3 regions of the Microbacterium chionoecetis genome follow, and region 2 is predicted to be linked to each of the others. Evidence: predicted binding sites of a transcription regulator. Region 2 holds the regulator's gene; each other region holds the start of a gene.
What was found. Region 2 encodes HrcA, which represses chaperone genes, less so after heat shock. Its sites were predicted from a motif close to TTNGCACTCGNNNNNNNCGAGTGCNAA; they were not measured.

Region 1 (10,228 bases), 770 kb from region 2:
GGGACCGGAGCCAGCGCGACCTGGTCGCCCGCGATGGGGTGACGGCGGCCGTCGACGCGCGCGACGATGTCGGTGCGCTTGCCGTTGACGTCGGTGTGCCCGTACAGGTAGCCGTCGGCGCCGAGCTCCTCGACGAGGTCGACCGTGACCGTGAGGCCCTTGCCGTCCGCGGGGGCGACCTGGATGTCCTCGGGGCGGACGCCGATGGTGACGTCGGAGCCGTGCGCCTTGCCGAGCGTGTCGGCCTCGATGCCGACGACGGTGTCGCCGAACTGGACGCCGCCCTCGGCGAGGTGCGCCGGGAACAGGTTCATGGCAGGCGAGCCGATGAAGCCGGCGACGAACACGTTGTTCGGCTTCTCGTACAGGTCGCGCGGGGTGCCGACCTGCTGCAGGAGGCCGTCCTTGAGGACCGCGATGCGGTCGCCCATGGTGAGGGCCTCGGTCTGGTCGTGGGTGACGTAGACCGTGGTGACGCCCAGGCGACGCTGGAGCGACGCGATCTGGGTGCGGGTCTGCACGCGGAGCTTGGCGTCGAGGTTCGACAGCGGCTCGTCCATGAGGAACACCTGCGGCTGGCGGACGATGGCGCGGCCCATGGCGACGCGCTGACGCTGACCACCCGAGAGGGCCTTCGGCTTGCGGGTCAGGTACTCCTCGAGGTCGAGGAGCTTGGCGGCCTCGAGGACGCGGGCTGCGCGCTCCTCCTTGCCGACGCCGGCGATCTTGAGCGCGAAGCCCATGTTCTCGGCGACCGTCATGTGCGGGTACAGCGCGTAGTTCTGGAAGACCATCGCGATGTCGCGGTCCTTCGGGGGGACGTCGGTGACGTCACGGTCGCCGATCAGGATGCGGCCCGAGTTGACCTCTTCGAGGCCGGCCAGCATGCGCAGCGACGTGGACTTTCCGCAGCCCGACGGGCCGACGAGAACCAGGAACTCGCCATCGGCGACCTCGAGGTTGAGCTTGTCCACAGCGGGGCGCGTGCCCCCGGGGTACAGGCGAGTTGCGTTGTCAAACGTGACGGACGCCATGTTCTCTTCTCCTTCACCGGCAGGTACGTGCCGGACGATCCGTAGTGATGGAATGAGCGGGGGCATTCCCGCACGCCCGTCATCGGGCGCACGAACAGTATGACACGGCGCGTGCGGAGGTTGCGTCTGGGCATTTCCCAGGGTGGCTGGCTAGCATCGTGGACGGCCGCTTTCCCGTCCGGCCCCCGCCGGATACCGGCCACATTTCCGCACCGAGAGGTCCCATGTCGAGCGACGAGTCACAGAACGCCGCGTCCAGCGAGCGCCGCGACGCCGTGCGTGAGAAGGCGCAGCAGGTGAAGGCGCGGCAGTCTCGGGCTCGCGTCATCCGGCGGACGTCGCTCGCGGTCGTCGCCATCGCCTTCGTGGCCGTCATCGCGGTCGTGGTGACGTGGACGGTCTCGTCCAGTGCATCGAAGCCCATGATGAGCCCTGCGAACGTCGTGAACGACGGCTTCGTGGTGAGTGACGTCACGGGCGGTGGCGTGGGCTCCGAGGGTGCGGACGTCAACGGGTCTCCCGAGGGGGAGGCCAGCACGGCCACCCCCACCCCCGAGCCGGAGCCGACACCCACCGCGACCCCCACGGAGGCGCCCGCGGTCGAGATCCGGGTGTACGTCGACTACCTCTCCACGGGCTCGCGCGAATTCCAGCTGGCCAACATGAAGCAGCTGTCGGAGTGGGTCGACGACGACGCCGCGACCCTGACCTACTACCCGGTCGCGATGCTGACGGCGAAGTCGAACGGCACCAAGTACTCGCTGCGCGCCGCCGGTGCGGCCGCCTGCGTCGCCCAGCATGCGCCGGACTACTTCTTCGCGTTCAACGACGCGCTGCTGCGTCAGCAGCCCGAGGTCGACTCGGACGGCTACAGCGACAGCGAGCTCGCCGCCATGGCGATCGCCACGGGTCTCGACGGCCCCAAGGTCGTGCGCGCGTGCATCGAGGAGCAGTCCTACGCGTCGTGGGCGAAGACGGCGACCGACCGGGCGCTGCAGGAGCTTCCCGGCACCGACGGCGCCGCCCTCACCGGCACGCCGATGGTGCTCGTGAACGGCACCCAGTACGTGGGCAAGCTGGACGACCCCAAGGAGTTCGCACAGTTCGTCCTCACGGTCGCGAGCGACGCCTACTACAAGGCCACCCCGACCCCGACGCCGACTCCGGCTCCCTGATCGGGTGCCCGCCCGGGCGCCGCTAGACTGGGCGCTCTGCCGACTTGGCGCAATTGGTAGCGCACCGTACTTGTAATACGGGGGTTACGGGTTCAAGTCCCGTAGTCGGCTCCACTTCCGCGCGCGTCGTCGAATCTCGGCGTCGACACGCATCGTGCCCGACGTCGCCGGCTCCGCCGCAGGCGTGGTCGTCATCGGTGCCGCTCGCGGGCAGGCAAGATGGATCGGGTGACCGCATCCCGCCTGCCCGTCTGGATGGGCCTGGGCGGCGCCGCGCTCATCGGGGTGCTGACCGCGGTGCAGGCGCGCATCAACGGCCAGCTGGGCGTCCGCATCGACGACGGCTTCGCAGCCGCCGTGATCTCGTTCGGCTCGGGCCTGATCGTGCTCATCGTGCTGTCGGCGGCCCTGCCGCAGGGACGGCGGGGCTTCGTCGCGCTGGTCGGCGGCGTGCGCAGCGGCGGCATCCCGATCTGGATGCTGGGCGGCGGCGTCGCCGGCGCGCTCTCGGTGGCGACGCAATCGCTCGCGGTCGGCATCATCGGCGTCGCGCTGTTCACGGTGGGAGTCGTCGCCGGGCAGACCGTGAGCGGCCTGCTGCTGGACCGTTCGGGCTTCGGCCCGGCGGGCGTCGTGGCGGTGACCCCGGCGCGACTGGCCGGCGGTGCCCTGGCGCTGCTGGCCGCCGGAGTATCGCTGGCAGGTGGCATCCATGCCCCGCCGGTGCTGGTCGTGCTGCCCTTCCTGGTAGGCGCCGGCATCGCCTGGCAGTCCGCCGTCAACGGTCGGCTGCGTCAGCGCGTCGGCACGCCGCTGACCGCGACCCTCGTGAACTTCATCGGCGGCACGGCCGTCCTCGGGGTCGCCGAGCTCATCCACACCGCGGTCGCCGGCCCGCCGACGTCGTACCCGTCCGACCCCTGGCTCTACCTCGGCGGTGTGATCGGGGTGGCGTACATCTTCCTGGCGGCGGCGCTCGTGCCCCACACCGGAGTGCTGCTGCTGGGACTGGGTACTGTCGTCGGGCAGGTGGTGACCTCCGTCATCATCGACGCGATCTGGCCTGCGGTGGGGGCCCCCGCCCCGGCGGCGTCGCTGCTGATGTCGGCGCTCGCGATCCTCTCGGTGGTCGTGGCGGTCGTGCCCTGGAGACGGATGCCGCGCCGCCGGCGCTGACACCGCGTGCCGGTCCTCCTGCCCGCCGACGAGGCATACGACCCGCGCTCCGACGCGGCGACCGCCGGCCGGTGCGCCGCCGGCGCGAGAAGGTGGTGGAATGGATGTCGGCGCGATCGCCGGCCCCGGGCGTCATCCGCAGGGGCGGCGTCGCGCTCCACGTCGGCTCGACGGCGCGCGCACCCCGCCCGCAGGTCGGCCGCCGGCGGGCGTGAAGCCGCGTGATCGCGGTCGCCCGCAGTGCGATGCGAGTGCCGCGCCCGACGGCTCGCGGTCGCCCCAGACCCGAATTCCGGAAGAAGAGTGAGATGTCGGCAGATCCCTACGGCAACGGTGCAGAGGTCCTCGATCCCGAGGAGGATCTGCGCACCCTGATCTCCGCCCGCCCTGCGCGCCACCGCGCCGTCGATCCGTCGATCGCCCGCTCCTGGCTGCTCGTGCCCGGAACGCGCCCCGAGTCGTTCGGCGACATGGCGGCCTCCCGGGCCGACGCCGTGGTGCTCGACATCGAGGACGCGGTCGACCCCCGCAACAAGCCGCAGGCGCGGCAGGACGTCGTCGACTGGCTCACCGCCGGAGGCCGGGCGTGGGTGCGTGTGAACGACGCGGCCAGCCCGTTCTGGGCCGACGACCTCGCCGCGCTCGTCGGCGTACCGGGGCTGCTCGGCATCATGCTCGCCAAGACCGAGTCGCCCGACCAGGTGACGAGCTCGTTCGACCGCCTGCGCGCCAGCGTGCCGGTGGTCGCCCTCATCGAGTCGGCGCTCGGCATGGAGGACGCGGCCCACATCGCCCGCGCGCGCGGCGCCTTCCGTCTCGCGTTCGGCAGCGGCGATTTCCGTCGCGACACCGGCATGAGCGCTGATGCCGAGGCCATGGCGTACCCGCGGGCGCGCCTGGTCGTCGCGAGCCGCGTCGGCGACCTCCCGGGCCCGATCGACGGCCCGACGGTGGGCAACAGCATGCCGACGCTGCGCGAGCACTCCGCGATCACCGTGTCGATGGGCATGACCGGCAAGCTGTGCCTCGCAGCCGAACAGGCGCCCGTCATCAACGAGGTGATCTGCCCCGCACCGAGTGAGGTGGAGTGGGCGCTGGACTTCCTGGCCGATTTCGAGAGCCGTGGCCGTGTGGTCCGCGACGGCAGCGATTTGCCGCGACTCGGCCGCGCGCAGAAGATCGAGAAGCTGGCGATCGCGTTCGGGGTACACCCGACCTCGTGACAGACGCCGCACCACCGAACCCCGAAGGGACGCACCACATGGCTGACGACATCCGCCTGAGCGAAGGCGACAAGAACCCCGGTTTCGCCCTCGCCGATGCCACGGGCGCCGTGGTCCGGCCGGAGGACTTCGCCGGCCGCCGCCTGATCGTGTACTTCTACCCGGCCGCGTTCACCCCCGGCTGCACGACCGAGGCCTGCGACTTCCGCGACAACCTCGCCTCGCTCCAGGCCGCGGGCGCCGCGGTCGTCGGCATCTCGCCCGACTCGGTGGAGCGTCTCGCGGAGTGGGCGCAGGCCGAGCAGCTGCAGTTCCCGCTGCTGTCGGACGAAGACCACTCGGTCGCCGAGGCGTGGGGTGCCTGGGGTACCAAGGTCGTACGCGGCGAGGAGCGCGTGGGACTCATCCGCTCGACGTTCGTCCTGGCGCCCGACGGCACGGTGGAGTCCGCCGAGTACCACGTCGACCCGAACGGTCACGTGGAGCGGCTCCACGCTCAGCTCGCCGCTTGAGACCCGTCCGGCCGGCCCGTCGCCTTCATCGAGGTGACGGGCCGGGTCGCGGCATCCGTGTCAGTGGGGTCGTCCGGCGCGTCAGGGCATCCGGCTGACGAGCCCTCGGGCGTCGACCGCCTTGCGTCGTTCCGGACGAGACCGCGGCGGCTTGCCGCCGACGTACAGCCAGCCGAGGAGCTCCTCGTTCTTCCTGAGGCCATGCGCTTTGGCGACGGCCTTCGCGCGCGTGTAGTGGCCGGTGCGCCAGATGACGCCCCAGCCGGCCTCGTCCAGCAGCAGGCTGAGCAGGTGGGCGACACCCGAGGCGACGGCCTCCTGCTCCCAGCGCGGCACCTTGTGACTCTTGCGATAGCTCGCGACGACGGCGATGAGCAGCGGCGCGCGCAACGGCTTCGACGAGACGCCCTTGTCGCCCTGCGCCTTGTTGATCGCGCGGCCGAGCCGCTCGCGATCGTCGCCGCGCAGCTCGATCAACCGCCAGGGCTGAAGCGACGAGTGATCGGCGACCCGCCCCGCGGCCGCCACGAGCGCCAGCAGCTCATCGTGCGTCGGCGCCTCGTCGGTGACCTTGGACCACGATCGCCGCGCGAGCGCGGCCTCCAGGGCTCCGGGCATCAGGCGGCGCCGGACTCGTCGCCCGGCGTGAACTGCAGCGAGATCGAGTTCATGCAGTAGCGGTCGCCGGTCGGGGTGCCGAAGCCGTCGGGGAACACGTGGCCGAGGTGCGAGCCGCAGTTCGCACAGCGGACCTCGGTGCGGACCATCCCGTGGCTGTCGTCTTCGATCAGCTCGACCGCTTCGGGCCGGATGGACTCGTAGAAGCTCGGCCACCCGCAGTGCGAGTCGAACTTGGTGCCGCTCTGGAACAGCTCGGCGCCGCACGCCGCGCACGTGTACAGACCGGCGCGGCTCTCGTCGAGCAGCTCGCCGGTCCACGGCCGTTCGGTGCCCGCTTCCCGCAGCACCGCGTACTGCTCGGCGGACAGGTCTTCGCGCCACTGGGCGTCGCTCTTGTCGACGGCGTAGGTCATGGTCTCCTCCTGGGCAGAGCATCCGGGCCCGTGCTCTTCAGGTTCCATTCAACCTCAGCGGGTGGGGCAGCGGGTCGTCGGTGCGGGTTCGGGGCGCGCCGGGAACGTTCGGGGCGCGTCGCGTGCGCCCCGAACGTTCGCCGGGCGCCCCGAACGCCGAAGAGCGGACCGTGGGGGAGGATGGCGGAATGATCGAGGAGCCGGATGCCGAGACCGCGGCGGTCGCGGAGCGGTACGGGCGCTTCGCGCGCGACGAGGCGCCCGGGCGCTCCGACCTCTATGCGGACTGGGCTCGCGGTGTCGCCGCCGATCCGGACATCGCCGCGATCGTCGCTCGGATTCCGGCCACGCGGCGGCAGCCGCCCCTCGTCTTCGCCGTCACGCGCATGCTCGGGGCGCCCGAGGAGGGGTTCGCGACATGGGCCGCATGGCTCCACGCGCACGCGGACGAGGCCGTGGCCGAGGCATCCGTCCGCCGCCTGCAGACCAACGAGCCGCAGCGATGCGCGGCGCTCCTGCCGGCCCTCGCGACCGTGCCGGGGCCGATCGCCCTCCTCGAGGTCGGCGCGAGCGCCGGGCTCTGCCTGTACCCGGACCGCTACTCGTACCGCTACCGCGGCCGCGAGGGCGTGACGGCGCTCGACCCGGCCGGCGGGCGATCGACCGTGATGCTGGACTGCGACGTCACCGGCGAGCCGCCGCTCGGGATGCCGCAGGTCGTGTGGCGCGCCGGGATCGACCTCCACCCGCTCGACGCCGCAGACGCCGGCGACCGGCGCTTCCTCACGAGCCTCGTGTGGCCGGGGGAGGGCGGCCGCGCCGAGCGGATCGGCGCCGCCCTCGACATCGTGGCCGCCGACCCGCCGCTGCTGGTGGCCGGCGATGCGTCCGACCCCGACGTCCTCCGCTCCGTCGCCGCGATGGCGCCGGACGGCGCGACGCTCGTCGTGACCACGCCGGGGGTGCTCCCGCACATCCCGCGCGCCGGGCGTGAGCGCGTCATCGACGCCGTGCAGAAGCTCGGCCATTCTGAGCGGCGCGCCGTGTGGATCACGATCGATCCGCCCGGTCTTCACGAGCAGTGGAATGCGGCCGTCGATCCCGGCGCCTGGGGCGGCTTCGTGCTCGGCCGCGACGGCGAACCGCTGGCCGCGGTGGATCCGCTCGGCGGGTTCGTGCACTGGCGCGCGTGGCGCCCCGGATGGACGGATGCCGCGGGCTAGCGTGGACGCGTGCCTCTGACCGACCGCGACCGCGCCCTCCTCGACTTCGAGGTCGAGTGGCGACGGCACGCGGGGGCCAAGGAGGAGGCGATCCGCGCCGAGCTGGGGATGTCGCCGGCGCGGTACTACCAGCTGCTCGGGCGGCTCATCGACACGACCGAGGCGCAGGAGCACGATCCGATGCTCGTGAAGCGGCTGCGTCGGCTGCGCGACGCGCGGCTGCACGAGCGCGCCGCACGCTCCGCCGACGCGCGCTGACGATCGGTTCGGGCGCGGACGGGCTGTCGCGCGCAAGACGCCCAGCATGGGCCGGGTAGCATCGACGGGTGCCGACCACCAGCTTCCCCCGGGATCGTTTCGACGATGTGCCGGAGACGGACCGCGTCGGCGCCCATCGGGCGGAGAACCCGCGCATGCGCGGCTGGGTCGTGCTGCTGTGGGCCGCACTGGCCACGGTCGTGCTCATCATCGTCGGGATCTTCGGCACGCTGCTGGCGTCCGGCCGGATCGAACTGGTGCCGACGCCCGCTCCCACGGTGGCGCCCGAGCCCGAGGTCACGCCCGTCATCGACCTGGACTACGACGTCATGATCCTGAACGCGACCCCCGAGGATCTGCTCGCCACCCAGATGAAGGACGTCGTCGTCGCGGCCGGATGGGCGGATGAGAAGGTGACGGCGGGTGAAGCCGGCTCGCAGGACTTCCCGACGACCACGGTCTTCTATGTCGACCCGGCGGACCAAGCGGCGGCGGCCGGTCTCGCCGGCGTCATCGGCGGCGCCGAGATCGAGCAGAGCGATGCGTACCCCGCGACCTCGCCCGAGGTCCCTCAGCTCACCGTGGTGATCGGCCTCGACCGCACCGCCGCCGGCCAGACGCCCGCACCCACTCCCTGACCCGGCGAAGTGGCGTGTTTCGCGCCGGTAAACACTTCTATTCCTGCGTGTCAACAAGTGACGAATCGCGCCGAGGCCGCGTTTTCGCCTGCATACGATGAAGCCCTGCACCGCCGGCTACAGGAGATTCGCATGACCCAGGGCACCGTCAAATGGTTCAACGCCGAGAAGGGATTCGGCTTCATCACCGTCGCCGACGGCCAGGACGTCTTCGTCCACTACTCGAACATCGACATGACGGGCTTCCGCGTGCTCGAAGAGGGGCAGACCGTGGAGTTCACGGTCGGGTCCGGGCAGAAGGGCCCCCAGGCGGAGGCCGTGCGCGTCGTCTGAACGACCGACGCAACGCTTTGCGCTGAACGTGATGAAGAGACGGGGATGCCGAAAGGCTCCCCGTCTCTTCGTGTTGCGACATCCGTCCTCGCGGCTTGCACTCGATAGGGCCGAGTGCCAGAATGAGTTAGCACTCGTGATTGTTGAGTGCTAATACCCAAAGCCAACGTTCCGGAGGGACGACACACAACATGGCAAAGATCATCGCTTTCGACGAGGAGGCCCGCCGTGGTCTCGAGCGCGGCCTCAACATCCTGGCCGACGCCGTCAAGGTGACGCTCGGCCCGCGCGGTCGCAACGTCGTGCTTGAGAAGAAGTGGGGCGCCCCCACGATCACGAACGACGGCGTCTCGATCGCCAAGGAGATCGAGCTCGACGACCCGTACGAGAAGATCGGCGCGGAGCTCGTCAAGGAGGTCGCCAAGAAGACCGACGACGTCGCCGGTGACGGCACGACCACCGCGACCGTCCTCGCCCAGGCGCTCGTCCGCGAGGGCCTGCGCAACGTCGCAGCCGGCGCCGACCCCATCTCGCTCAAGAAGGGCATCGAGAAGGCCGTCGCCGCCATCACGGCCGAGCTGCTCGAGTCCGCCAAGGAGGTCGAGTCCAAGGAGCAGATCGCCGCCACGGCTTCGATCTCGGCCGCTGACCCCGAGATCGGCGCGCTGATCGCCGAGGCCATCGACAAGGTGGGCAAGGAAGGCGTCGTCACCGTCGAGGAGTCGCAGACCTTCGGCACCGAGCTCGAGCTCACCGAGGGCATGCGCTTCGACAAGGGCTACATCAACCCGTACTTCGTCACGGACCCGGAGCGCCAGGAGGCGGTCTTCGAGGACCCGTACATCCTCATCGCGAACCAGAAGATCTCGAACATCAAGGACCTTCTGCCCGTCGTCGACAAGGTGATCCAGGACGGCAAGGAGCTCGTCATCATCGCCGAGGACGTCGAGGGTGAGGCTCTCGCGACCCTGGTGCTCAACAAGATCCGCGGCATCTTCAAGTCGGTCGCCGTCAAGGCTCCCGGCTTCGGCGACCGCCGCAAGGCGCAGCTGCAGGACATCGCGATCCTCACCGGTGCGCAGGTCATCACCGAGGAGGTCGGTCTCAAGCTCGAGAACGCCACCCTCGACCTGCTCGGCCGCGCGCGCAAGGTCATCGTCACCAAGGACGAGACCACGATCATCGAGGGCGTCGGCGACGCCTCTGCGATCGAGGGTCGCGTGACCCAGATCCGCCGCGAGATCGACAACACCGACAGCGACTACGACCGCGAGAAGCTCCAGGAGCGCCTCGCCAAGCTCGCCGGTGGCGTCGCCGTCATCAAGGCCGGCGCGGCGACCGAGGTCGAGCTCAAGGAGCGCAAGCACCGCATCGAGGACGCCGTTCGCAACGCGAAGGCGGCCGTCGAGGAGGGCATCGTCCCCGGTGGTGGCGTCGCGCTGATCCAGGCCGGCAAGAAGGCCCTCGACGGGCTCGAGCTGACCGGTGACGAGGCGACCGGTGCCAACATCGTGCGCGTCGCGATCGAGGCTCCGCTGAAGCAGATCGCCCTCAACGCCGGTCTCGAGCCGGGCGTCGTGGCGAACAAGGTGTCGGAGCTCCCCGCGGGCCACGGCCTCAAC
Region 2 (10,228 bases):
CGGCGCCGGCATCACGCCGTTCGCGACGTTGTACCACTGGGACCTGCCGAGCGCGCTCGAGGAGCACGGAGGGTGGCTGTCCCGCGACACCGCGCAGCGCTTCGGCGAGTACGCGGCGATCGTGGGCGATGCGCTGGGCGACCGCATCCGTCACTGGTACACGCTCAACGAGCCCGTCTCGACCTCCCTGCAGGGCTACGCCGTCGGCACGCTGGCTCCCGGGCGTCAGCTGCTGTTCGGCTCACTGCCGACGGTGCACCATCAGCTGCTCGCCCACGGCCTGGCGCAGCGGGCGCTGCGTGCCGCCGGAGCGGAAGAGGTCGGCATCGTGAACAACCACACGCTGGTGCTTCCCGCGAGCGGGACGGATGCCGACCTCAGCGCCGCCGCGACCTACGACGTGCTGCACAACCGCCTCTTCGCCGAGCCTGTGCTCACCGGCGCGTATCCCGACCTGGAGGCGTTCGGCCTCCCGCCGATGCCGGTCGAGGAGGGCGATCTCGAGCTCATCTCGACGCCGGGGGACTTCTACGGCATCAACTTCTACAACCCGACGACCGTCGCGGCCGCAGCCGGCGACAGCCCCGTTCCCTTCGACATCGTCCCCACGACGGGCGCCCCCGTCACCGGGTTCGGCCCGGAGTGGCCGATCGTGCCGACAGCGCTCACGGAGCTTCTGCTGGACTTCCGCGAACGCTACGGAGATCGCCTTCCTCCACTCGTGATCGGTGAGAACGGCGCCTCGTTCCCCGAGCCCGAGCATGTCGACGGGCCCGTCGCCGACGTCGATCGCATCGCGTACCTCGCGGGCCACATCGACGCCGTCGGCGTCGCCGTCGGGGCAGGAGTCGACGTCCGGGAGTACACGGTGTGGTCGCTGCTGGACAACTTCGAGTGGGCGGACGGGTGGTCCCAGCGCTTCGGGCTGGTGCACGTCGACTTCGACACGGCGCAGCGCACGCCGAAGGCCTCGTTCGACTGGTACCGCTCGCTCATCGCCGAGGCGCGCTCGTGAGCGGGCGGCAGACCGGGAGAGTCGGGGCGAGCTGGTTCACGCTCTTCACCCTCGCCTGGCTCGCGATCTGGACGGTCCAGCTGACGCCGCTGCAGCTGCTCATACCCCTGCAGCTCGATACACCGGATGACGCCGCGGGCTGGGTGTCAGGCGTCGTCTCGTCCGGCCTCGTCCTCGCGATCGGCGGGGTCGCCGGTGTCATCGCCGCACCGCTCGCCGGCGGTCTCTCCGACCGGACCCGCGGACGATGGGGACGGCGGCGCCCGTGGGCTCTGGGCGGGGTGTGGCTCGGCACGGTGTCGCTGACGGCCATCGCCTTCGCCTCGGGCCCGTGGGGAGTCGGGCTCGCGTGGGTCGGCGTCTCGGTCGGCGTGGCCGTCGCGTCCGCGGCCTTCACGGCGCTCATCGCCGACCAGCTGACGACGCAGCGCGGTACGGCATCCGCCGCCGTCTCCTCGTCGCAGGCCCTCGGAATCGTGGTGGGGGTGGGGGTCATCGTGCTGCTGGAGCTCGGCGTCGTCGTCGGCTACCTCGTCCTGGCCGGCTTCCTCGCCGTCGTGGGCACGGTCGCGGCCCTGCTGCTTCCGGACCCGCCTGCGCGCGCGGAGGTGGCCGTGGCTCGGGAGCCGAGGACGATCCGCGAGCGCCTCGCCGCCCTCCGCGACCGTGACTTCGCCTGGCTGCTGGCGGGCCGCCTCACCGTCAACATCGGCAACGCGCTGGGCACGGGTCTGCTGCTCTTCTTCCTGCTGTACGGGCTGCATCGGGATGCCGCGACCGCCGAGGACGAGCTGCTGCTGCTGATCCTCGTCTACACGCTCTTCGTGGTCGTGTCGTCCATCGTGTCGGGCCGGATCTCCGATCGCACCGGGCGTCGCCTGCCGTTCGTGGTGTGGCCCGCCGTGATCCAGGGCCTCGCGTCGATCATCCTCGTGGTCGCCCCCTCGCTCACCGCGGCGATGATCGCCGCGGCCCTGCTGGGCATGGGGTACGGGGCGTACATGTCCGTGAGCCTCGCGCTCGGCACCGACCTGCTGCCGCGCGCGGAGGACCACGCCCGGGATCTCGGGTTCGTCAACGTGTCGGCGAGCCTCGGCCAGCTCATCGGGCCGCTCCTCGGCGCGGGACTGGTGGCGCTCGTGGGCGGGTTCTGGCTGCTCTTCCTCGTGGGAGGCATCCTGTCGATCGTCGGCGGCTTCATGACGTACGCGATCCGCGCGCGGGACCGCACGGCGTCAGCCGTCTGAGGCCTCGAGAGTCGCCAGCGCCAGTTCGAGCAGTGCGTTGAACACCCGCGGGCGCATCACGGTGACATGGTGCGTGGTGCGTGGGACCACGACGAGTTCGGCGTGCTGCGCGATGCGCATGAAGAGCTTCTCATTCACCCGGAGCTGGTCGTACTGCCCGTTGACGAACCACAGCGGCACGTCGATGCGGTGGAGGGCGGCGAGCAGATCCAGCACCGACAGGCTGCGCAGCGCGATGTCCTGCGCATCCAGGGCATAGCCGCCCGCGCCGAAGTCGGCGCGGGTCTCATCGGGCAGGATGCGATCGAGCATGCGATTCGTCAGCCACATCCCGCGGTCGGGCAGCGAGTCGAATCCGCGCGTGAGCACGCGATAGGCGGCGAGTCCCACACCGCGCGGTACCGCGGTGCACGATGCCGCGACGAAGCCGGCAACGGGCGGCCGATCCTCTGCACCCGCGTACTCGATGCACAGCAGACCGCCCATCGAGTGCCCCACCAGAAGGACCGGTCCGCGAGCGGCGGCCTGGCGCACCGCCTCGTCGATCGTCGCCAGGGCCGATTCGAGGGTGAAGTCCTCGGCCATCCGGGAGCCGTGGCCCGGCAGGTCGACGGCGGTCACCGGGGTGCCGCGCGCGTTCAGGTACTCGACCTGGGCGCGCCACATCGTGGCGGACGTCCGGATGCCGTGGACGAGCACGACCTGCACCACCATGACGACAGGCTAGCCGCGGGGGCCGACTTAGCATGGCGGCATGCCCGAGATCGCTCCGCACATCGCGCACATGCCGGGCTCGGGTGTGCGCCACATCCTCGAGCGTGCCCTGCGCCGGCCCGGCACGATCATCCTGGCGGTCGGCGAGCCGGGCGAGGTCGCATCGCCGCGGATCCGGGATGCCGCGGCCGACGCGTGGCGCGAAGGGGCGATCCGCTACACGCCCAACGGCGGCACGCCCGCCCTGCGGGAGGCGATCCGCGCGAAGCTGGCGCGCGAGAACGGCCTGGACGTCGACATCGAGCAGATCTGGGTGACGGTCGGCGCCACGCAGGCGCTGCACCTCGCCATGGCGCTCACGCTGTCACGCGGCGACGAGGTGCTCGTTCCCGACCCGGGCTACACGACCTTCACCATGAACGCCCACCTGCTCCAGGCCGTGCCCGTGCCCTACCCACTGCGGCCTGCGCGCGATTTCCAGCCGGATCTCGCAGAGCTCGACTCCCTCGTGACGCCGCGGACGCGGGCGCTGATCGTGAACACTCCGTCCAACCCGCTCGGCTCCACCTTCGACCGCGCGACGCTGGACGAACTCCTCGCCCTGGCCCGGCGGCACGATCTGTGGCTCATCAGCGACGAGGTGTACGAGCGCTTCACGTGGGGAGCCCCTCACGTGAGCCCTGCGACGCTCGATTCCGACGGGCACGTGCTGTCGGTGTTCTCGCTGTCCAAGACCTACGCGATGACGGGCGCCCGAGTGGGCTGGCTGGTGACGCCGCCCGACTGGCGCCAGACCATGCTGCGGGTGCAGGAGTCCGTGGTCAGCTGCGTCGACGAGCCGTCGCAACGGGCGGCGGCGGAGGCGCTCACGGGCGACCAGGCCGCCGTGGCGCGCAGCGCGGCGCACTACCGCGAGAACCTGTCCGCGGCCACCGCAGCCCTCTCCGCGCGCGGACTCCGCTACCTCACGCCCACCGGCGCGTTCTACCTGTGGATCGACGTCTCGCACGTCTCGGGAGGCGACGTCACGGCGTGGTGCGAGCGGTTCCTCGACCAAGAGGGCGTCGCGGTCGCGCCGGGGAGCGCCTTCGGCGCCTCGGGGGAGGGATGGATCCGCGTGTGCGTGGCGAGCGACCGGGCCCAACTGCTCGAGGGGCTGAGCCGCCTTCCCGCACCGGTGTGAGGCGAGTGCTCCGTCCGGGCGGATGCGCAATGGCTGCCGTCGGACCCCGAACCTGCCGACTCGCAGGGTCGCGGCATCCGGCACCCGTACAATCGTCTGGACATGTCACCCCGCGCCCTGAAGCCCCTCGAGCCCTCTGCCACGCCGCCCGAGCTGATCCGCAACTTCTGCATCATCGCCCACATCGACCACGGCAAGTCGACGTTGGCCGACCGCATGCTGCAGATCACCGGCGTCGTCTCCGACCGCGACATGCGGGCGCAGTACCTCGACCGCATGGACATCGAGCGCGAGCGGGGCATCACCATCAAGTCGCAGGCCGTGCGGATGCCGTGGTCGCTCCGCCCGGATCAGGGACCGGAGCAGGTCTTCGCGCTCAACATGATCGACACCCCCGGGCACGTCGACTTCACGTACGAGGTCTCCCGCTCGCTCGCGGCCTGCGAGGGCGCGATCCTGCTGGTCGACGCGGCGCAGGGCATCGAGGCGCAGACGCTCGCGAACCTGTATCTCGCACTCGAGAACGATCTGCACGTCATCCCCGTGCTCAACAAGATCGACCTGCCGGCCGCCGACCCCGACAAGTTCGCCGCCGAGCTGGCGAACCTCATCGGCGGGTCGCCCGACGACGTGCTGCGCGTGTCGGGCAAGACGGGGGTGGGCGTCGAGACTCTCCTCGACCGCATCGTCGAGCAGATCCCCGCACCCCAGGGGAACGCGGATGCCCCTGCCCGCGCGATGATCTTCGACTCGGTCTACGACTCCTACCGGGGTGTGGTGACGTACGTCCGCATGGTCGACGGCAAGCTGGAGCCGCGTGAGCGCATCCAGATGATGTCGACCAGGGCGACCCACGACCTGCTGGAGATCGGTGTGTCGAGCCCCGAGCCCGTCCCGACGAGAGGGCTGGGCGTCGGCGAGGTGGGCTACCTGATCACCGGCGTGAAGGACGTTCGCCAGTCGAAGGTCGGCGACACCATCACGACCGCGCGCAAGCCGGCCACGGATGCGCTGGCGGGCTACACCGATCCGAAGCCCATGGTCTTCTCGGGCGTCTACCCCATCGACGGCAGCGACTACGGCGACCTGCGCGAGGCCCTCGACAAGCTGAAGCTCTCGGATGCGTCGCTCCAGTACGAGCCCGAGACCTCGGTCGCGCTGGGCTTCGGCTTCCGCTGCGGCTTCCTGGGCCTGCTGCACCTCGAGATCATCACGGAGCGCCTTGCACGCGAGTTCGACCTCGACCTCATCACGACCGCCCCGTCGGTGATCTACGAGGTCACGACCGACACCGGCGAGCAGGTCACCGTCACGAACCCCAGCGAGTACCCCGACGGGCGGGTCGCCAGCGTCAGCGAGCCCATGGTGAAGGCGGCGATCCTGCTGCCGAAGGACTACGTCGGTACCGTCATGGAACTGTGCCAGGGGCGCCGCGGGCAGCTGCTGGGCATGGAGTACTTCAGCGAGGAGCGGGTCGAGCTGCGCTACAACATGCCGCTCGGCGAGATCGTGTTCGACTTCTTCGACCAGCTGAAGTCGCGCACGCAGGGCTACGCCAGCCTCGACTACGAACCGTCCGGCAGCCAGGAGGCCGATTTGGTGAAGGTCGACATCCTGCTGCAGGGCGACAAGGTCGACGCGTTCAGCTCGATCGTGCACCGCGAGAAGGCGTACGCCTACGGCACGATGATGACCGAGCGCCTGCGCAAGCTCATCCCTAGGCAGCAGTTCGAGGTGCCCATCCAGGCGGCCATCGGCGCTCGCATCATCGCGCGCGAGAACATCCGCGCGATGCGCAAGGACGTGCTCGCCAAGTGCTACGGCGGTGACATCACCCGCAAGCGCAAGCTCCTCGAGAAGCAGAAGGAGGGCAAGAAGCGCATGAAGATGGTCGGCCGCGTCGAGGTTCCCCAGGAGGCGTTCATCGCCGCGCTGTCGGGGGACGTCGAGGGCCCCAAGAAGTGACCCGATTCGCGAAGTAGGCTGATTCCATGCGTCGAGGGACCTTCCGTGACGACACCGTCGACTACGCCGCCGTCGGGGCGACGCAGGCGCCGGACCTGATGCAGTACCCGCCGGAGCGCAGCATTCCGGCCGAGCAGTCATGGCGCATCGGCAGCGGCGAGGCCAGGTTCCGCGCCGCCGGAGAGGCGCTGCTGTCGTGGACCGCGCAGCGCGGCGCCGGCCTCGAGGTCACCGATGTGCGGCCCGCGTCGGGCCCGATGTACTCGGGCGTCAGCTTCGACCCCGAGGGCAACCCGGTCGCGCCCAGCCGCTCCGAGACCGAGCAGCGCTTCGACGCAGACGGCACGCCCTATGTCAGCGCCGGCACGACGATCCGGGTCGACGGCCGGGTCAAGGGCCTGCGCGCCGACGCCGAGCTGCGCGTCATCTTCGCCGTGGAGGAGCCGCGGCGCGTCGGCTTCGCGCTCGGCACGGTGAGCGACTCGGTCGTCAGCGGCGAGGAGTCGTTCATGCTCGACTGGTACGACAACGACGAGGTGTGGTTCACCGTCCGCGCGTTCGACGCACCCCGTGCCGTGCTCTATCGGGTGCTGCCGGGACTGACCAAGCGCCGTCGGCGCGAGCTGTTCACGCGCTATCTGCGCGCCATCTCGCCGCTGTACACGACGCCCGCGTGAGACGCTGATGGGCTCCGCTCTTCCGCTCGGCGAGCCCGTTCCCGCGGACGGCTCGCTGCCGTCGGGCACCCGCATCGATCCCTCGACCGATTTCGGCGTGTATCTGCACGTGCCGTTCTGCCGCGTGCGCTGCGGCTACTGCGACTTCAACACCTACACCTCGTCCGAGCTGAGGGGCGCCCGCCAGGATCAGTACGCCGACACGCTCCTGCGGGAGTTGGACCTCGCGGCGGCGGTGCTCGAGCGGGCGGGCGGCAATCGCCCGGCTACGACGGTGTTCTTCGGGGGCGGCACCCCGACGCTGCTGCCGCCGGGCGATCTCGCGCGCATGCTCGGCGGCGTGCGCGACAGATTCGGAGTCGTCGAGGGGGCCGAGGTGACGGTCGAGGCCAATCCCGACACCGTCTCGCCGGCCGTCGCGGCAGAGCTCGCGGCATCCGGTGTCACCCGCCTCTCGATCGGCATGCAGTCGGCCGTCCCGCACGTCCTCGCCGCGCTCGATCGCACGCACGACCCCGAGAACGTCCGCACCGCGGTCTCGGCGGCGCGCGATGCCGGGCTCGACGTGAGCGTCGACCTGATCTACGGCGCACCCGGTGAGTCGCTCGACGACTGGCGGGCCTCGCTCGAGGCTGCGATCGCCCTGGAGCCCGACCACATCTCGGCGTACGCGCTCATCATCGAGGACGGCACGAAGCTCGCGCGCCAGATCCGCCGCGGAGAAGTCGTCGCTCCGGACGACGACCTGCAGGCCGACATGTACGAGCTCGCCGACGACATGCTCGCCGGCGGCGGATTCGACTGGTACGAGGTGTCGAACTGGGCCAGAGACGCGGCCCACCGATCGCGGCACAATCTCGCCTACTGGGTCGGCTCGGACTGGTGGGGCTTCGGGCCGGGAGCGCACAGCCACATCGGGGGAGTGCGGTTCTGGAACGTCAAGCATCCCGCGGCATACGCCCAGCGGCTCGCGGCCGGCGAGTCACCCGCCGCCGGACGCGAGAGCCCGGATGCCGAGGCCCGGACCCTCGAGAGCGTGCTGCTGCGGACGCGGGTCCGTGAGGGGCTGCCCGTCGCCGAGCTGCAGGGCGAGGGCCGCCACGCGGTCGCCGCGCTCATCGCAGATGGTCTGATCGACGGGCCTACGGCGCTGCGAGGACACGTCGTGCTGACCCGACGGGGACGCCTGCTGGCCGACGCCGTCGTCCGGGCGCTCACCGAGTGACGACATGCCGCCGTCGCACGCCGCCGTCCGCTGCGGCGCGCCCCCGCCGCACGTGGCGTCGTTCGGCGATCCTGGCAGGGGCATCGGATAGAATTGGCACTCCAGTCATGCGAGTGCCAGACGCTCTGGTGCCGACAGCAGCGTGAGGAGGCGGGATGGTCAGCGAGCGAGGTCTGCAGGTGCTGCGGGCGATCGTCCAGGACTACGTCGACACGCGTGAGCCGGTCGGCAGCAAGACGATCGTCGAGCGGCACGCGTTCGGCGTGTCCGCCGCGACGATCCGCAACGACATGGCGCTGCTCGAGGACGAAGAGCTGATCGTCGCGCCGCACACGTCGTCGGGACGCGTTCCGACAGACAAGGGCTACCGCGTCTTCGTGGACCACCTCGCCGAGATCCGCCCGCTCTCCTCGGCGCAGCGCTCGGCCATCGCCTCGTTCCTCGACGGCTCGGGCGACCTCGACGACGTGCTCGTGCGCACGGTGCGCGCATTGACCCAGCTGACGGGTCAGGTCGCGATCGTGCAGTATCCGTCCTTCGCCCGCGCCAACGTGACCCACGTGGAGCTGGTGCAGCTCGGCGGCGGACGGATGCTGGTGATCGTCGTCACCGACACCGGCCGCGTGTCGCAGCGCCTGACCTTCGTCGGCGAGGACTTCGACGACACCGACCTCGCGCACATCCGCGCCCGGCTCGGCACGCTGCTGGTCGGACGGCCGGTGCGCGAGGGGCTCCAGCGCATCGCGGAGCGGCTCGAGGTGCCCGATGCCCAGGCGCCCGCGCACGAGCGTGCGACGGACGAGATCATCCGCGCCGTCGCCGAGGAGCTCGAGGAGTTCCGCCAGGACAAGCTGGTGATGGCCGGCAGCGCCAACCTGGCACGCAGCGAGTCCGACTTCCGCGGCAGCATCTACCCCCTCCTCGAGGCGATCGAGGAGCAGGTGACCCTGCTGCGGCTGATGGGAGAGATGGTGGCGGACGAGCAGGGCCTCGCCGCCAGCATCGGCCGGGAGAACGAGGCGTTCGGCCTGGCCGAGGCATCCGTCGTCGCCAGCGACTACGACGCGACCGGATCGCTCGCCCGCGTCGGCGTGCTCGGGCCCACGCGAATGGACTACCCCACCAACCTCGCGACGGTCCGTGCCGTCGCGCGCTACCTCACGCGCATGCTCGAGCAGGACGACAACTCCCGCTGACGCGGACGCGCATCATCTATTCCGCGGCACGGCCGCGGCAGGAAGGCGAAAGTGGCTGACCACTACGAGGTCCTTGGCGTCTCACGCGACGCCACCACCGACGAGATCAAGAAGGCGTACCGCAAGCTCGCCCGGCAGCTGCACCCGGACGTGAACCCCGGAGAAGACGCGTCCGAGCGCTTCAAGCTCGTGACGCACGCCTACGACGTGCTGAGCGATCCGGACCAGCGGGCACGCTACGACATGGGCGGCAACGACTCGCCGTTCGGCGGCGCCGGCGGCTTCGGCGGCTTCAACGACATCTTCGAGACCTTCTTCGGTTCCGCCGGCGGCGGGCGCGGCGGTCGCCCCCGTTCGCGACGCGAGCGCGGGCAGGACGCCCTGGTGCGCGTGACGCTCGAACTCGGCGACGTGGTGTTCGGCACGCACCGGGACATCGACGTCGACACCGCGGTGCTCTGCGAGACCTGTCAGGGCTCATGCTGCCAGCCGGGGACCAGCCCCGTCACCTGCGACATCTGCCACGGCACCGGCAACGTGCAGCGCCAGGTGCGGAGCCTCCTCGGCAACGTCGTCACGACGCAGCCGTGCAACGTCTGCCAGGGCTACGGCACCACGATCCCCTACCCCTGCGCGACCTGCCAGGGCCAGGGCCGCGTGCGCGCACGCCGCACCGTGTCGCTCGACATCCCCGCCGGCGTCGAGACCGGCCTGCGCCTGCAGCTGCCCGGCTCGGGTGAGGTCGGCCCCGCCGGCGGCCCCAACGGCGACCTGTACATCGAGGTCACCGTCTCGCCGCACGAGGTGTTCAGCCGCGACGGCGACGACCTGCTGGCGACGCTCGAGGTGTCGATGCCCGACGCGATCCTCGGCACCACCACGACGATCGAGTCGCTCGACGGCCCCGTCGATCTCGAGGTGCGCCCGGGCGTGCAGGCCGGCGACATCCTGACGATCAAGGGCCGCGGCATCACGCCGCTGCGCGGATCCCAGCGCGGCGACCTCC
Region 3 (10,228 bases), 1.3 Mb from region 2:
CAAGACCACCCTCACCCGCGGCATCGGGCGGGGGCTGGGGGTGCGGGGCCCGATCCAGAGCCCGACGTTCGTGCTCGCCCGCACGCACCCCTCCCTCGTCGGCGGTGCGCCGCTCGTCCATGTCGACGCGTACCGGCTGGGCTCGGCCGCCGAGCTCGACGACCTGGACATCGACTTCGACGGCTCGGTCGTCATCGTGGAGTGGGGCCGGGGCCTTGTCGACGGCATCCGCGACCACTGGTGGGACGTCGAGCTCGAGCGCGAGTGGCACGGGCGAGGGCAGGACGACGCGTGCTACGGCGTCGCCCACGAGGCGGAGCTCGACGCCGACGCGCCCCGGCTCGTCAGGATCGCCCGCCACGGCGCAGCCGGCGCGGATGACGCGCCGACTACCCTGGGAGGGTGATCCTCGGCATCGACACGTCGCTCGGCTCCGCAGTGGCGGTCGTCGAGCCCGACGGCGTCATCCGCTCCGAGGTCCGCAGTGTCGACCCGCGCGGCCACGCAGAGGTCATCGGCACGCTGCTCGAGCGGGCGATGGCCGAGGCATCCGTCACTCCCTCCGACATCACGCATGTCGCCGCGGGAATGGGACCCGGCCCGTTCACCGGGCTGCGCGTCGGCATCGCGGCTGCGCGCACGTTCGCGCTCGGGCGCGGACTGCCGGTCGTACCCGTCGTGAGCCACGACGCCGTCGCGCTCGAGCTGCTGCTGCACAGCGCGCTCACGGCCGACTGGGGATACGTCGGCGACGTCGAAGACGGCGCGGCCGAGACCTTCGCGGTCGTGACGGACGCACGCCGGCGTGAGTTCGCGTACACGCTGTACCGCGGCATCGACGACGACGGCCTGCCCATCCGGGTGGCCGAGCCCGCGCTCGTTCCGCGCGACGACCTCGACGCCGCGCTCGCACACGCCGAGGCGGCACGCCGCGACGCCGACCACATTCCCGCCGCGATGCTCGCGCTCGCGGCAGCTCGCGCACTCTCGGCCGGGCGGACGATCGGCCACGCCGACGCGCTCTATCTGCGGTCGCCCGACGTGACGCTGCCCCACGCCCCGAAGCGGGTGAACCCGCACGCGTCGAGCACGCCGGGGGAGCAGCGCACGCCGGTGACGGCCGCGCGACCGACCCACCAACAGCAGCGGGGCGAGGCATGAGCATTCGCAGGGCCACCGGCGACGATCTCGCCGCCATCATGACGCTCGAGCGCGCATCGTTCCCGACCGACGCGTGGTCGGAGGCGATGATGCGCGAAGAGCTGGTCTCGCCGCACGGCTGGTACGTCGTCGACGACGAGGCCGGGCGCCTCGTCGGCTACGCAGGACTGCGGGCGGTCGCCGGGGCGAAGGATGCCGACATCCAGACCATCGCCATCGCCGACGTCTCGCGGGGCCGCGGCCGGGGGCGGACGCTCCTGCGGACGCTGCTCGAGGAGGCCGCACGCCGCGAGGTCGCCCACGTCTTCCTCGAGGTGCGCGCCGACAACCCCGTGGCCCAGAAGCTGTACGCGTCGGAGGGGTTCGCCGAGATCGGCCGCAAGCCCAGGTACTACCAGCCCGACGACGTCGACGCCGTGGTGATGAGGCTCGACGTGCGGGCCTGGCGCGGCGCATCGACGGGCTCGGCGAGCGATGCCGACGGCGGCTCGGCCAGCGAGGACGCCGGCTCGGGGACCGCGTGGGACGGAGGGGTGTGCACGTGAACCGCGCCGAACCGCTGGTGCTCGGCATCGAGACGAGCTGCGACGAGACCGGCATCGGGATCGTCCGCGGTCGCACGCTGCTGTCGAACACGATCGCGAGCTCGATGGACGAGCACGCCCGCTACGGCGGGGTCGTGCCGGAGGTCGCCGCCCGCGCGCACCTCGAGGCGCTGCAGCCGTCGATCGAGGCGGCGCTGGCCGAGTCGGGCGTCGCGCTCGCCGACCTCGACGCCGTCGCCGTGACGAGCGGTCCAGGCCTCGCCGGAGCGCTCATGGTCGGCGTCGGCGCGGCGAAGGCGCTCGCCGTGTCGCTCGAGAAGCCGCTGTACGCCGTCAACCACCTCGTCGGTCACATCGCGGCCGACGTCCTCGATGCCGAGGCGCCCCCGCTGGAATATCCGACGGTCGCGCTGCTGGTCAGCGGCGGGCACACGTCGCTGCTCCTCGTGCGTGACCTCACCACGGACGTAGAACTCCTCGGCGAGACCATGGACGACGCTGCGGGTGAGGCGTTCGACAAGGTCGCGCGGCTGCTCGGGCTGCCGTATCCCGGGGGGCCCGAGATCGACCGGGCCGCGGCATCCGGAGATCCCAAGGCGATCCCGTTCCCCCGCGGGCTCTCGCGCGCGTCCGACATGGCAGGGCATCGCTACGACTTCTCGTTCTCGGGTCTGAAGACGGCCGTGGCTCGCTGGGTCGAGCAGCGCCAGGCCGCTGGCGAGCCGGTGCCGGTTGCGGATGTCGCGGCGAGCTTCCGCGAAGCCGTCGTCGACGTGCTCGTGACCAAGGCGCTCGCCGCGTGCCGCGACTACGAGGTGCCGCGCCTGCTGCTCGGCGGCGGCGTCATCGCCAACCGTCGCCTGCGCGACGTGGCGCTCGAACGCGCCGCGGCAGAGGGCGTCACCGTGCGGATTCCGCCCCTGTCGCTCTGCACCGACAACGGCGCGATGATCGCCGCGCTGACCTCCGAGCTGATCATGGCGGGGCGCGCGCCCTCAACCCTGGAGTTCGGCGCCGATTCGACGCTGCCCGTCACTGAGATCCAGGTCGCGGAATCGGCATGACGGACGAACGGATGCCGCCGCCCGGCGACGACGCCACGCCCGAGCCCGTCCGGCCCGGCGCAGCGACCGCGCCGCGGCCCGCCGAGCGGGCCATAGCACCGGCGGCCACGCCTCGGGCGGGCGCGGAGGCGAGCGATCCGCCTGCGGATGCGATGGAGCCGGCGGCTGAAACCGAGCCTGCGGCAGCGGCGGCCGACGCCGCGCCCGTCAAGACCGAACAGGCAGCGAAGACAGACCCGGCGACGACCGACGCGCCGCCGGTGGAGAGTGGCTCGGCGGCCCCCGACACGGCGGCGGAGCCCGACCCGGCGGCGGAGCCCGATGCGGCGGTCCCCGACACGGCGGCGGCCGACCCGGCGACCGAAGCAGCTGCGGTGGAGAGCGATTCGGCGGCGGAGCCCGGCCCGGCGGAGCCCGGCCCGGCGGCGCCCAGCCCGGCGGAGCCCGCCCCGGCGGCGCCCAGCCCGGCGGAGCCCGCCCCGGCGGCGCCCGAAGCGGCTGCCGTGGAGACAGCTCCGGCAGCGGCTACAGGTCCGGCGACGACCGACGCGGCGCCGGTGGAGGATGTCTCGGCGACAGTGACCACCGACGCGGCGTCGGTGGTGACGACAGACCCGGCCGCTGCCGAGCCGCCGCACGCCGCGGCCGAGCCCACCGTCGGCGCGAATGAGCCGGAGACGGGCGCGGCGCCGCCAGCGCGATCGGCCGGTCCCACCGTGACGTCGGTTTCGCCGGACGTCGATCTCGCGCAGGAGGCTTCGCCCCTGCCGGGGGTGCACCGCGGCGGATTCCAGCGGCTGCCCACGGCACCCGTCGCCGTCACCGTGGAGACGGCGCCCTCCGAGCCGGGCGGGGATTTCACGCCCGACGACGCGTCGTGGCAGGCGACCGACTCCGCGTTCCACCGCGGCTTGGCAGGCTGGGCACTCGCCTTCGCCGTCGTCGGTCTCCTGGTGTCGATGTTCGTCGGCTGGGGCTTCCCCATCGGACTGGTGGCGGTGGTCTGCGCGATCATCGCGCTGCGTCGTCCGCTGGAGAACCGCGCCATCGCGGTGTGGGCGATCGCCCTCGGCGGGCTGTCGATCCTGTACAGCGCCGGCTGGCTGCTCTACACCGCGATGCGGGCCAACCTCATCCCTTGACCGCCTGAGCCGCCAGTCACCCCCCTTCTCACGTTCACTTGCGCTGAACGTACAGAGAGGGCGGCATCGCGCGTACGTTCAGTGCAAGTGAACGGAGTCAGGAGAACGAGCGCGGCGCGGCGCGGCCCAGCGACGGGCTCAGACCCGGTCGGCGAGGATCGCGGTGCGTCGGTTGCCGATGCGAGTGAGCAGCAGGGTCGCCGACCCGGACCCCCGGAGCTTCAGGCGCGGGCGCAGGGCGGCGGGGTCGACATCCACCCCCCGCTTCTTGATCTCGAGCGTTCCGATGTCGCGCTCGCGCAGCGCCTTGGCGAGGGCCTTCACATCCGCCGGCAGCACCTCGCGCACCCGGAAGGTCGAGACGAACGGCGAGGTGAGGGCGGCGTCCGACGTGAGGTACGCGATGTGCTCGTCGAGCATGCCCGCCTCGAGGCTGCGAGCGACGTCGCCGATGAGTCGCGCGCGGATGACGGCGCCGTCGGGCTCGTGCAGGTAGGCGCCGAGTGCGCGAGCGGGTTCGTCCTCGGCATCCGTCTCTGCCGTCAGCTCGTGAGCCTGCGCGCCGTTCGCGCCGTCGCCGCGGATCACCAGCGCCGCACGGCGCACCCCCTCGCGCGCGAGCGCGCCCGACCACAGCACCAACTCGACGGTCGACCCGTCGGCGCTCACCCACTGCGCCTCGACATCGTCGGGAATGAGTCCGCGGTCGAGGCCGGGCCCGAGCTTGACGCCGACCGGCAGGCGTCGCGCCAGGTCGAAGACCCAGTCCAGCGACGGCGACCAGTCCTCGGGACGGGTGCGCGCGGTCTCGGTGTGGCCGGCGGTGCGTCGCGCCGGGTCGAGCCAGACGGCGTCGATGCCGTCGAGGTCGGCGTCTTCCGCCGTGCCGTGGCGCACTTCCACATCGGTGCCGAACGGCGCGAGGTTGTACGCGGCGATGCCGGCGGTCACCTCGTCGGCGTCGACGGCGGTGACTCGCAGGCCGAGGCCCGCAAGGCCGAGGGCGTCGCCGCCGATCCCGCAGCCGAGATCGGCGACGTGCGTGAAGCCGGCGTCGCGGAACCGCGCGGCGTGACGCGCGGCGATGGGCAGACGCGTCGCCTGCTCGAGTCCGGCGCGGGTGAACAGCATCCGCTCGGCGAGATCGCCGAACTTCGCCGCCGCGCGGGTGCGCAGCCGGGCCTGGCCGACGACCGCCGAGACGAGGTCGGGGGAGTGGCCGTCGCGGCGCAGGCGGGTGACCGCGCGGGCGACGTCGTCGGACGACTCGACCGGCGGCATGGTGTCGAGCAGCCGCAGTCCGTCGGACGTCAGGAGCGCTTCGAGTTCGGAGAGTTCCACCCGCCGAGCCTACGGCGCGGGCGCGAGAATCGGCCGCGCGGGGTCACAGACCGGGGCGGCGGCACGGGCCGTGCGACGGTGGCTCGGTGCCATCGACCGCCGCGCAAACGCCGACCATGGCCGCCTGTGACGCCCGATTGGCACTCACGTTGCATGAGTGCCAGACGGTTGCCTAGACTGTCATCAGCACTCTCAACGTCAGAGTGCTAACGAGTCTTAGTCTCAAGAAAGAAGAGGTAGACCGTGTCGGTTTCCATCAAGCCGCTCGAGGACCGCATCGTCATCAAGCAGGTCGAGGCCGAGCAGACCACTTCCAGCGGTCTGGTCATCCCCGACACCGCCAAGGAGAAGCCCCAGGAGGGCGAGGTCTTCGCGGTGGGTCCGGGTCGCATCGACGACAACGGCAACCGCATCCCGCTCGACGTCGCCGTCGGCGACCGCGTGATCTACAGCAAGTACGGCGGCACCGAGGTGAAGTTCGGTGGTGACGAGTTCCTCGTCCTGTCGGCTCGCGACGTGCTCGCGGTCGTCGTTCGCTGAGTCCCGCGCACAGCGCGTACCGAAAGGGTCGGATGCTTCGGCATCCGGCCCTTTCGTCACGCCCGGCGCGGGCGTCGCCCGGTTCCGGTGTCACGAATGCGGGCTTCGCGGGCGTTGTTGCAGCATGTCGTGACCCTCGAACCGAGGCGGGCACGGTTCGGGTGTCACGAACGGCGGGTTCCTGGGCGGTGTTGCGGCGCGTCGTGACCCTCGAGGCCGGGGCGGGTCGCCCCCGCGGCCGGCCGGACCTGGGCGGACGTAGGCTGGTGCGGTGACTCCTGAACCGTCCTCGAGATCTGGCGAGGGCGGTATCGACGAACTCGCACAAGCCGCAGCGGCGACCGGCGGGATAGCAGTGCCGGCGGCATCCGGATCAGAACTCCACTCCTCGCGGGAGCGGACGCTCGGCGGTGTCTACGCCTTCAGCGCCTACCTGCTCTGGGGCTTCATGCCGCTGTACTTCCTGCAGCTCGTGCCGACGGGGCCGTGGGAGATCGTGGCATGGCGCATCGTGCTGTCGCTCGGATTCTGCGCCCTGCTGCTCACGCTGACGCGCACGTGGGCGCGACTGGCGGCGATCTTCCGGCAGCCGAGGGTGCTCGGGCTCACCGTGATCGCCGGTCTGCTGATCTACGTGAACTGGCAGGTCTTCATCTACGGTGCCCTGAGCGACCAGGTCATCGAGACCAGCCTGGGCTACTTCATCAATCCCATCGCGACGGTCCTGCTCGCGGTGCTGGTGCTGCACGAGCGCCTTCGCGCGACGCAATGGGTCGCGATCGGCATCGCGGCCGTCGCCGTGCTCGTCATCGTCATCGGCTACGGCGCCTTCCCGTGGATCGCCCTCACGCTCGCGGCATCCTTCGGCGTCTACGGCCTGGTGAAGAAGAAGGTCGGCCCGTCGGTCGACGCCGTGAGCGGCCTGACGCTCGAGACGCTGTGGCTGACCCCGATCGCGACGATTGTCCTGGTGGTCGTGGGCGTCACGGAGGGGCTGACGATGGGGGCGAATGGCTGGGAGCACGCGGTGCTGCTGGGCCTCGCGGGCATCGTCACGGCGATTCCGCTGCTGCTCTTCGCGTCCGGCGCACGGCGCGTGTCGCTGACGACGATCGGCCTGCTGCAGTTCGTCGCTCCGGTGCTGCAGTTCATCATCGGGGTGTGGCTGCTCCACGAGCCCATGCCCGTCGAGCGCTGGATCGGCTTCGCGCTCGTGTGGGTGGCGCTCATCGTGCTCACGGTGGACTCGGTGCTGCACGCCCGGCGGGCGCGCGCCGCGCGCTGACGCCGGGTACCACGCGCGCCGCGCTCGCGTGGATGCGGCGAAACCGGGGATTCCCGTCGAAACCGGGGACGACGCCCTCGGTTTCGACGGAAATGCCCGGTTTCGGCGTGCGTGGCGGCGGGCGCTCGCGGGTCAGCGCACGAGGCGGGCGATGGCCTGCGTGGCCTCGGTGATCTTCGCGTCGGCCTCCGCGCCGCCCAGGCGTGCGGCATCCACCACGCAGTGGCGCAGGTGGTCGTCGAGCAGACCCACGGCGACGGCCTCGAGGGCGGAGGTCAGGGCGCTGATCTGCGTGAGGATGTCGATGCAGTACTTCTCGTCCTCGACCATCTTGTGGATGCCGCGGGCCTGTCCCTCGATGCGCTTGAGGCGGTTGAGGTACTTGTCCTTGTCCGTGATGTAGCCGTGGTGCGCGGCGTCGCCGTCGGGTGCAGAGGCGTGGTCGAGGACGGCGTCGCCGTGAGTGTCGATCGTCATGTCTGTGGACCCTTCATTGTGAGCGATGTTCATTATTTCGAGGTGGCAGCCGGCGAGAGCCAGCCCCCGAGGCCGCCCGCTACGAGGCAGCCCACTACGAGGCTCCGACCAGCGCCGCGGGCATCGGCTTCTTCTGCTGTGCCTGGCCGGTCGTGCCGCCCGACAGGCTGCGGAACCTCCGCAGGCGGAGGCTGTTGCCCACCACGAACACGCTCGAGAACGCCATCGCCGCTCCCGCGATCATAGGGTTCAGCAGGCCGAGCGCGGCGAGGGGGATGGCCGCGACGTTGTAGGCGAAGGCCCAGAACAGGTTGACCTTGATCGTGCGGAGGGTGGCGCGTGACAGGCGGATCGCGTCGGCCGCGCTGCGCAGATCGCCGCGCACCAGAGTGATGTCGGATGCCTCGATCGCGGCATCCGTCCCGGTTCCCATCGCGAGACCGAGGTCGGCCTGGGCGAGCGCGGCGGCGTCGTTCACGCCGTCGCCGACCATCGCGACGACGCGTCCCTCCGCCTGCAGCTGCGTGATCACGGCCACCTTGTCCTGCGGCAGCACCTCGGCGATCACGCGCTCGATGCCGACCTCATCGGCGATCGCGCCCGCCGCGGCCGCGTTGTCGCCGGTGAGCAGCACCGGCGTGAGCCCGAGGGCCCGCAGCTGCGCCACCGCCTCGGCACTCGTCGGCTTCAGCTGATCGGCGACCACCAACAGCCCCCGCACCTGGCCATCCCACGCGGCCAGCACGGCGGTACGCCCGAGCGTTTCGGCCGACGCCTTCGCGGCGGCGAGGTCGGCGGGAAGAGCCAGCGTCCAGTCGGCCAGCAGCGACTCGCGTCCGACGAGCACCGCGTGCCCCTCGACGATGCCCGACACGCCCTTGCCCGGAACGTTCTCGAACGACTCGACGGCGGGGAGCGCGCCGGCCTCGGCCGCGGCGCCGCGCGCGATCGCCTGTGCGATCGGGTGCTCCGAGGCGTGCTCGACGGCACCGGCGAGACGCAGCAGCTCGGCCCGGGCGCCGGCAGAGGCCGAGTCGGCGGGGGCCGAAGCGGATGCGGCATCCGTCCCCGCGCTCGCGGGGCCGGCGACCACGACGTCGATCAGCGACATGCGCCCCATCGTGACGGTGCCGGTCTTGTCGAGCACGACGGTGTCGACGGTGCGTGTGGATTCGAGCACCTCAGGACCCTTGATCAGGATGCCGAGCTGAGCCCCGCGGCCCGTGCCGACGAGCAGCGCAGTCGGAGTGGCGAGACCGAGCGCACACGGGCAGGCGATGATCAGCACCGCCACCGCGGCGGTGAACGCCATCGACGCGGAGGCACCGGTGAGCAGCCACCCGGCGAGCGTGCCGAGCGCGATGAGCAGCACGATCGGCACGAACACGCCGGAGATGCGGTCGGCCAGACGCTGCACCTTGGCCTTGCCCGACTGCGCATCCTCCACGAGGCGCGCCATCTGCGCGAGCTGGGTGTCGTCGCCCACGCGCGTCGCGCGGACCACCAGGCGACCGCCTACGTTGACTGTGGCGCCGACCACGGCGTCGCCGGGCGCGACCTCGACCGGCACGGATTCACCCGTGACCATCGAGGCGTCGACAGCCGATGTGCCCGAGGCCACGACCCCGTCGGTCGCGATTTTCTCGCCCGGGCGGACGACGAACTCATCGTCGGCGCGCAGATCGGCGATGGGCACCCGCACCTCGTCGCCGGTCGGCCGCAGCACCGCCACATCCTTCGCCCCGATCTCGAGCAGCGCGCGCAGGGCGGCGCCCGCCCGGCGCTTGGAGCGCTGCTCGAAGTACCTTCCGGCCAGGACGAAGGTCGTCACGCCGGCCGCGACCTCCAGGTAGATGTCTCCGGCGCCATCACTCGGGGTCACCGACCACTCGAACGCATGGGTCATGCCGGGCATGCCTGCGTGGCCGAGGAAGAGCGCGTAGAGCGACCAGAGGAACGCGGCCGAGACGCCCAGCGAGATCAGGGTGTCCATCGTCGCGGCGCCGTGGCGCAGATTGATCCACGCCGCCCGGTGGAACGGCCAGGCGCCCCACACCACGACCGGCGCCGCGAGCGCCAGCGACGCCCACTGCCAGTACGTGAACTGCAGAGTCGGAATCATCGCCAGCAGGATCACCGGCGTCGACAGCACGATCGACCCGATCAGGCGGTGGCGCAGGCTCGTGAGCTCCGGATCGGCGGCGTCACCCGCGACCGGCTCGACAGCCGGCGGGGCGGGGAGGGCGGCCGAATACCCGGTCTTCACGACCTCGTCGATGAGCGCCTGCGGGTCGAGTCCCGCGGGGACGCTGACGAACGCCTTCTCGGTGGCGTAGTTGACGGATGCCTCGACCCCCTCCATCCGGTTGAGCCGCTTCTCGATCCGCGCGGCGCACGACGCGCACGTCATCCCGCCGATCTCGAGTTCGACCCGGGCGGGAGGGGGACCGGCGAGCATCAGGCGCGGACCGCGCTGTAGCCGGCCTCGTCGACGGCCGCGATGACGGCGTCGTCGGCGACCTGGGTGGACGAGACGATCTTGAGCGTGCCGGAGGCCGCACTCACCTGGACGTCCTCGACGCCCGCGAGCTTGGACACTTCGCCGCGCACGGAAGCCTCGCAATGCCCGCAGCTCATTCCGGTCACCTTGTACTCGGCCTCAGCCATGTCTTC

Region 1: the regulator HrcA is predicted to act here: its motif matches at 8,734-8,760, upstream of groL (chaperonin GroEL).
Region 3: the regulator HrcA is predicted to act here: its motif matches at 5,391-5,417, upstream of groES (co-chaperone GroES).

The regions. Positions count from the first base shown of each region.
Region 1 covers NZ_CP157000.1:2,990,048-3,000,275, reverse strand. Annotated here, with positions in the region: gene ugpC (sn-glycerol-3-phosphate ABC transporter ATP-binding protein UgpC) at 1-1,034, opposite strand, end outside; gene ABG085_RS13450 (thioredoxin domain-containing protein) at 1,259-2,209, shown strand; tRNA gene ABG085_RS13445 (tRNA-Thr) at 2,248-2,323, shown strand; gene ABG085_RS13440 (DMT family transporter) at 2,465-3,385, shown strand; gene ABG085_RS13435 (CoA ester lyase) at 3,694-4,608, shown strand; gene bcp (thioredoxin-dependent thiol peroxidase) at 4,647-5,120, shown strand; gene ABG085_RS13425 (nitroreductase family protein) at 5,202-5,738, opposite strand; gene msrB (peptide-methionine (R)-S-oxide reductase MsrB) at 5,738-6,154, opposite strand; gene ABG085_RS13415 (DUF2332 domain-containing protein) at 6,343-7,377, shown strand; gene ABG085_RS13410 (DUF3263 domain-containing protein) at 7,387-7,635, shown strand; gene ABG085_RS13405 (LytR C-terminal domain-containing protein) at 7,704-8,273, shown strand; gene ABG085_RS13400 (cold shock domain-containing protein) at 8,406-8,606, shown strand; gene groL (chaperonin GroEL) at 8,798-10,228, shown strand, end outside.
Region 2 covers NZ_CP157000.1:2,217,737-2,227,964, reverse strand. Annotated here, with positions in the region: gene ABG085_RS09790 (GH1 family beta-glucosidase) at 1-1,015, shown strand, start outside; gene ABG085_RS09785 (MFS transporter) at 1,012-2,262, shown strand; gene ABG085_RS09780 (alpha/beta hydrolase) at 2,251-2,976, opposite strand; gene ABG085_RS09775 (aminotransferase class I/II-fold pyridoxal phosphate-dependent enzyme) at 3,017-4,159, shown strand; gene lepA (translation elongation factor 4) at 4,262-6,124, shown strand; gene ABG085_RS09765 (DUF1990 family protein) at 6,151-6,801, shown strand; gene hemW (radical SAM family heme chaperone HemW) at 6,809-8,026, shown strand; gene hrcA (heat-inducible transcriptional repressor HrcA) at 8,182-9,222, shown strand; gene dnaJ (molecular chaperone DnaJ) at 9,274-10,228, shown strand, end outside.
Region 3 covers NZ_CP157000.1:917,236-927,463, forward strand. Annotated here, with positions in the region: gene tsaE (tRNA (adenosine(37)-N6)-threonylcarbamoyltransferase complex ATPase subunit type 1 TsaE) at 1-406, shown strand, start outside; gene tsaB (tRNA (adenosine(37)-N6)-threonylcarbamoyltransferase complex dimerization subunit type 1 TsaB) at 403-1,161, shown strand; gene rimI (ribosomal protein S18-alanine N-acetyltransferase) at 1,158-1,706, shown strand; gene tsaD (tRNA (adenosine(37)-N6)-threonylcarbamoyltransferase complex transferase subunit TsaD) at 1,703-2,770, shown strand; gene ABG085_RS03980 (hypothetical protein) at 2,767-3,912, shown strand; gene ABG085_RS03985 (class I SAM-dependent methyltransferase) at 4,051-5,253, opposite strand; gene groES (co-chaperone GroES) at 5,497-5,793, shown strand; gene rarD (EamA family transporter RarD) at 6,149-7,078, shown strand; gene ABG085_RS04000 (metal-sensitive transcriptional regulator) at 7,211-7,555, opposite strand; gene ABG085_RS04005 (heavy metal translocating P-type ATPase) at 7,650-10,013, opposite strand; gene ABG085_RS04010 (heavy-metal-associated domain-containing protein) at 10,013-10,222, opposite strand.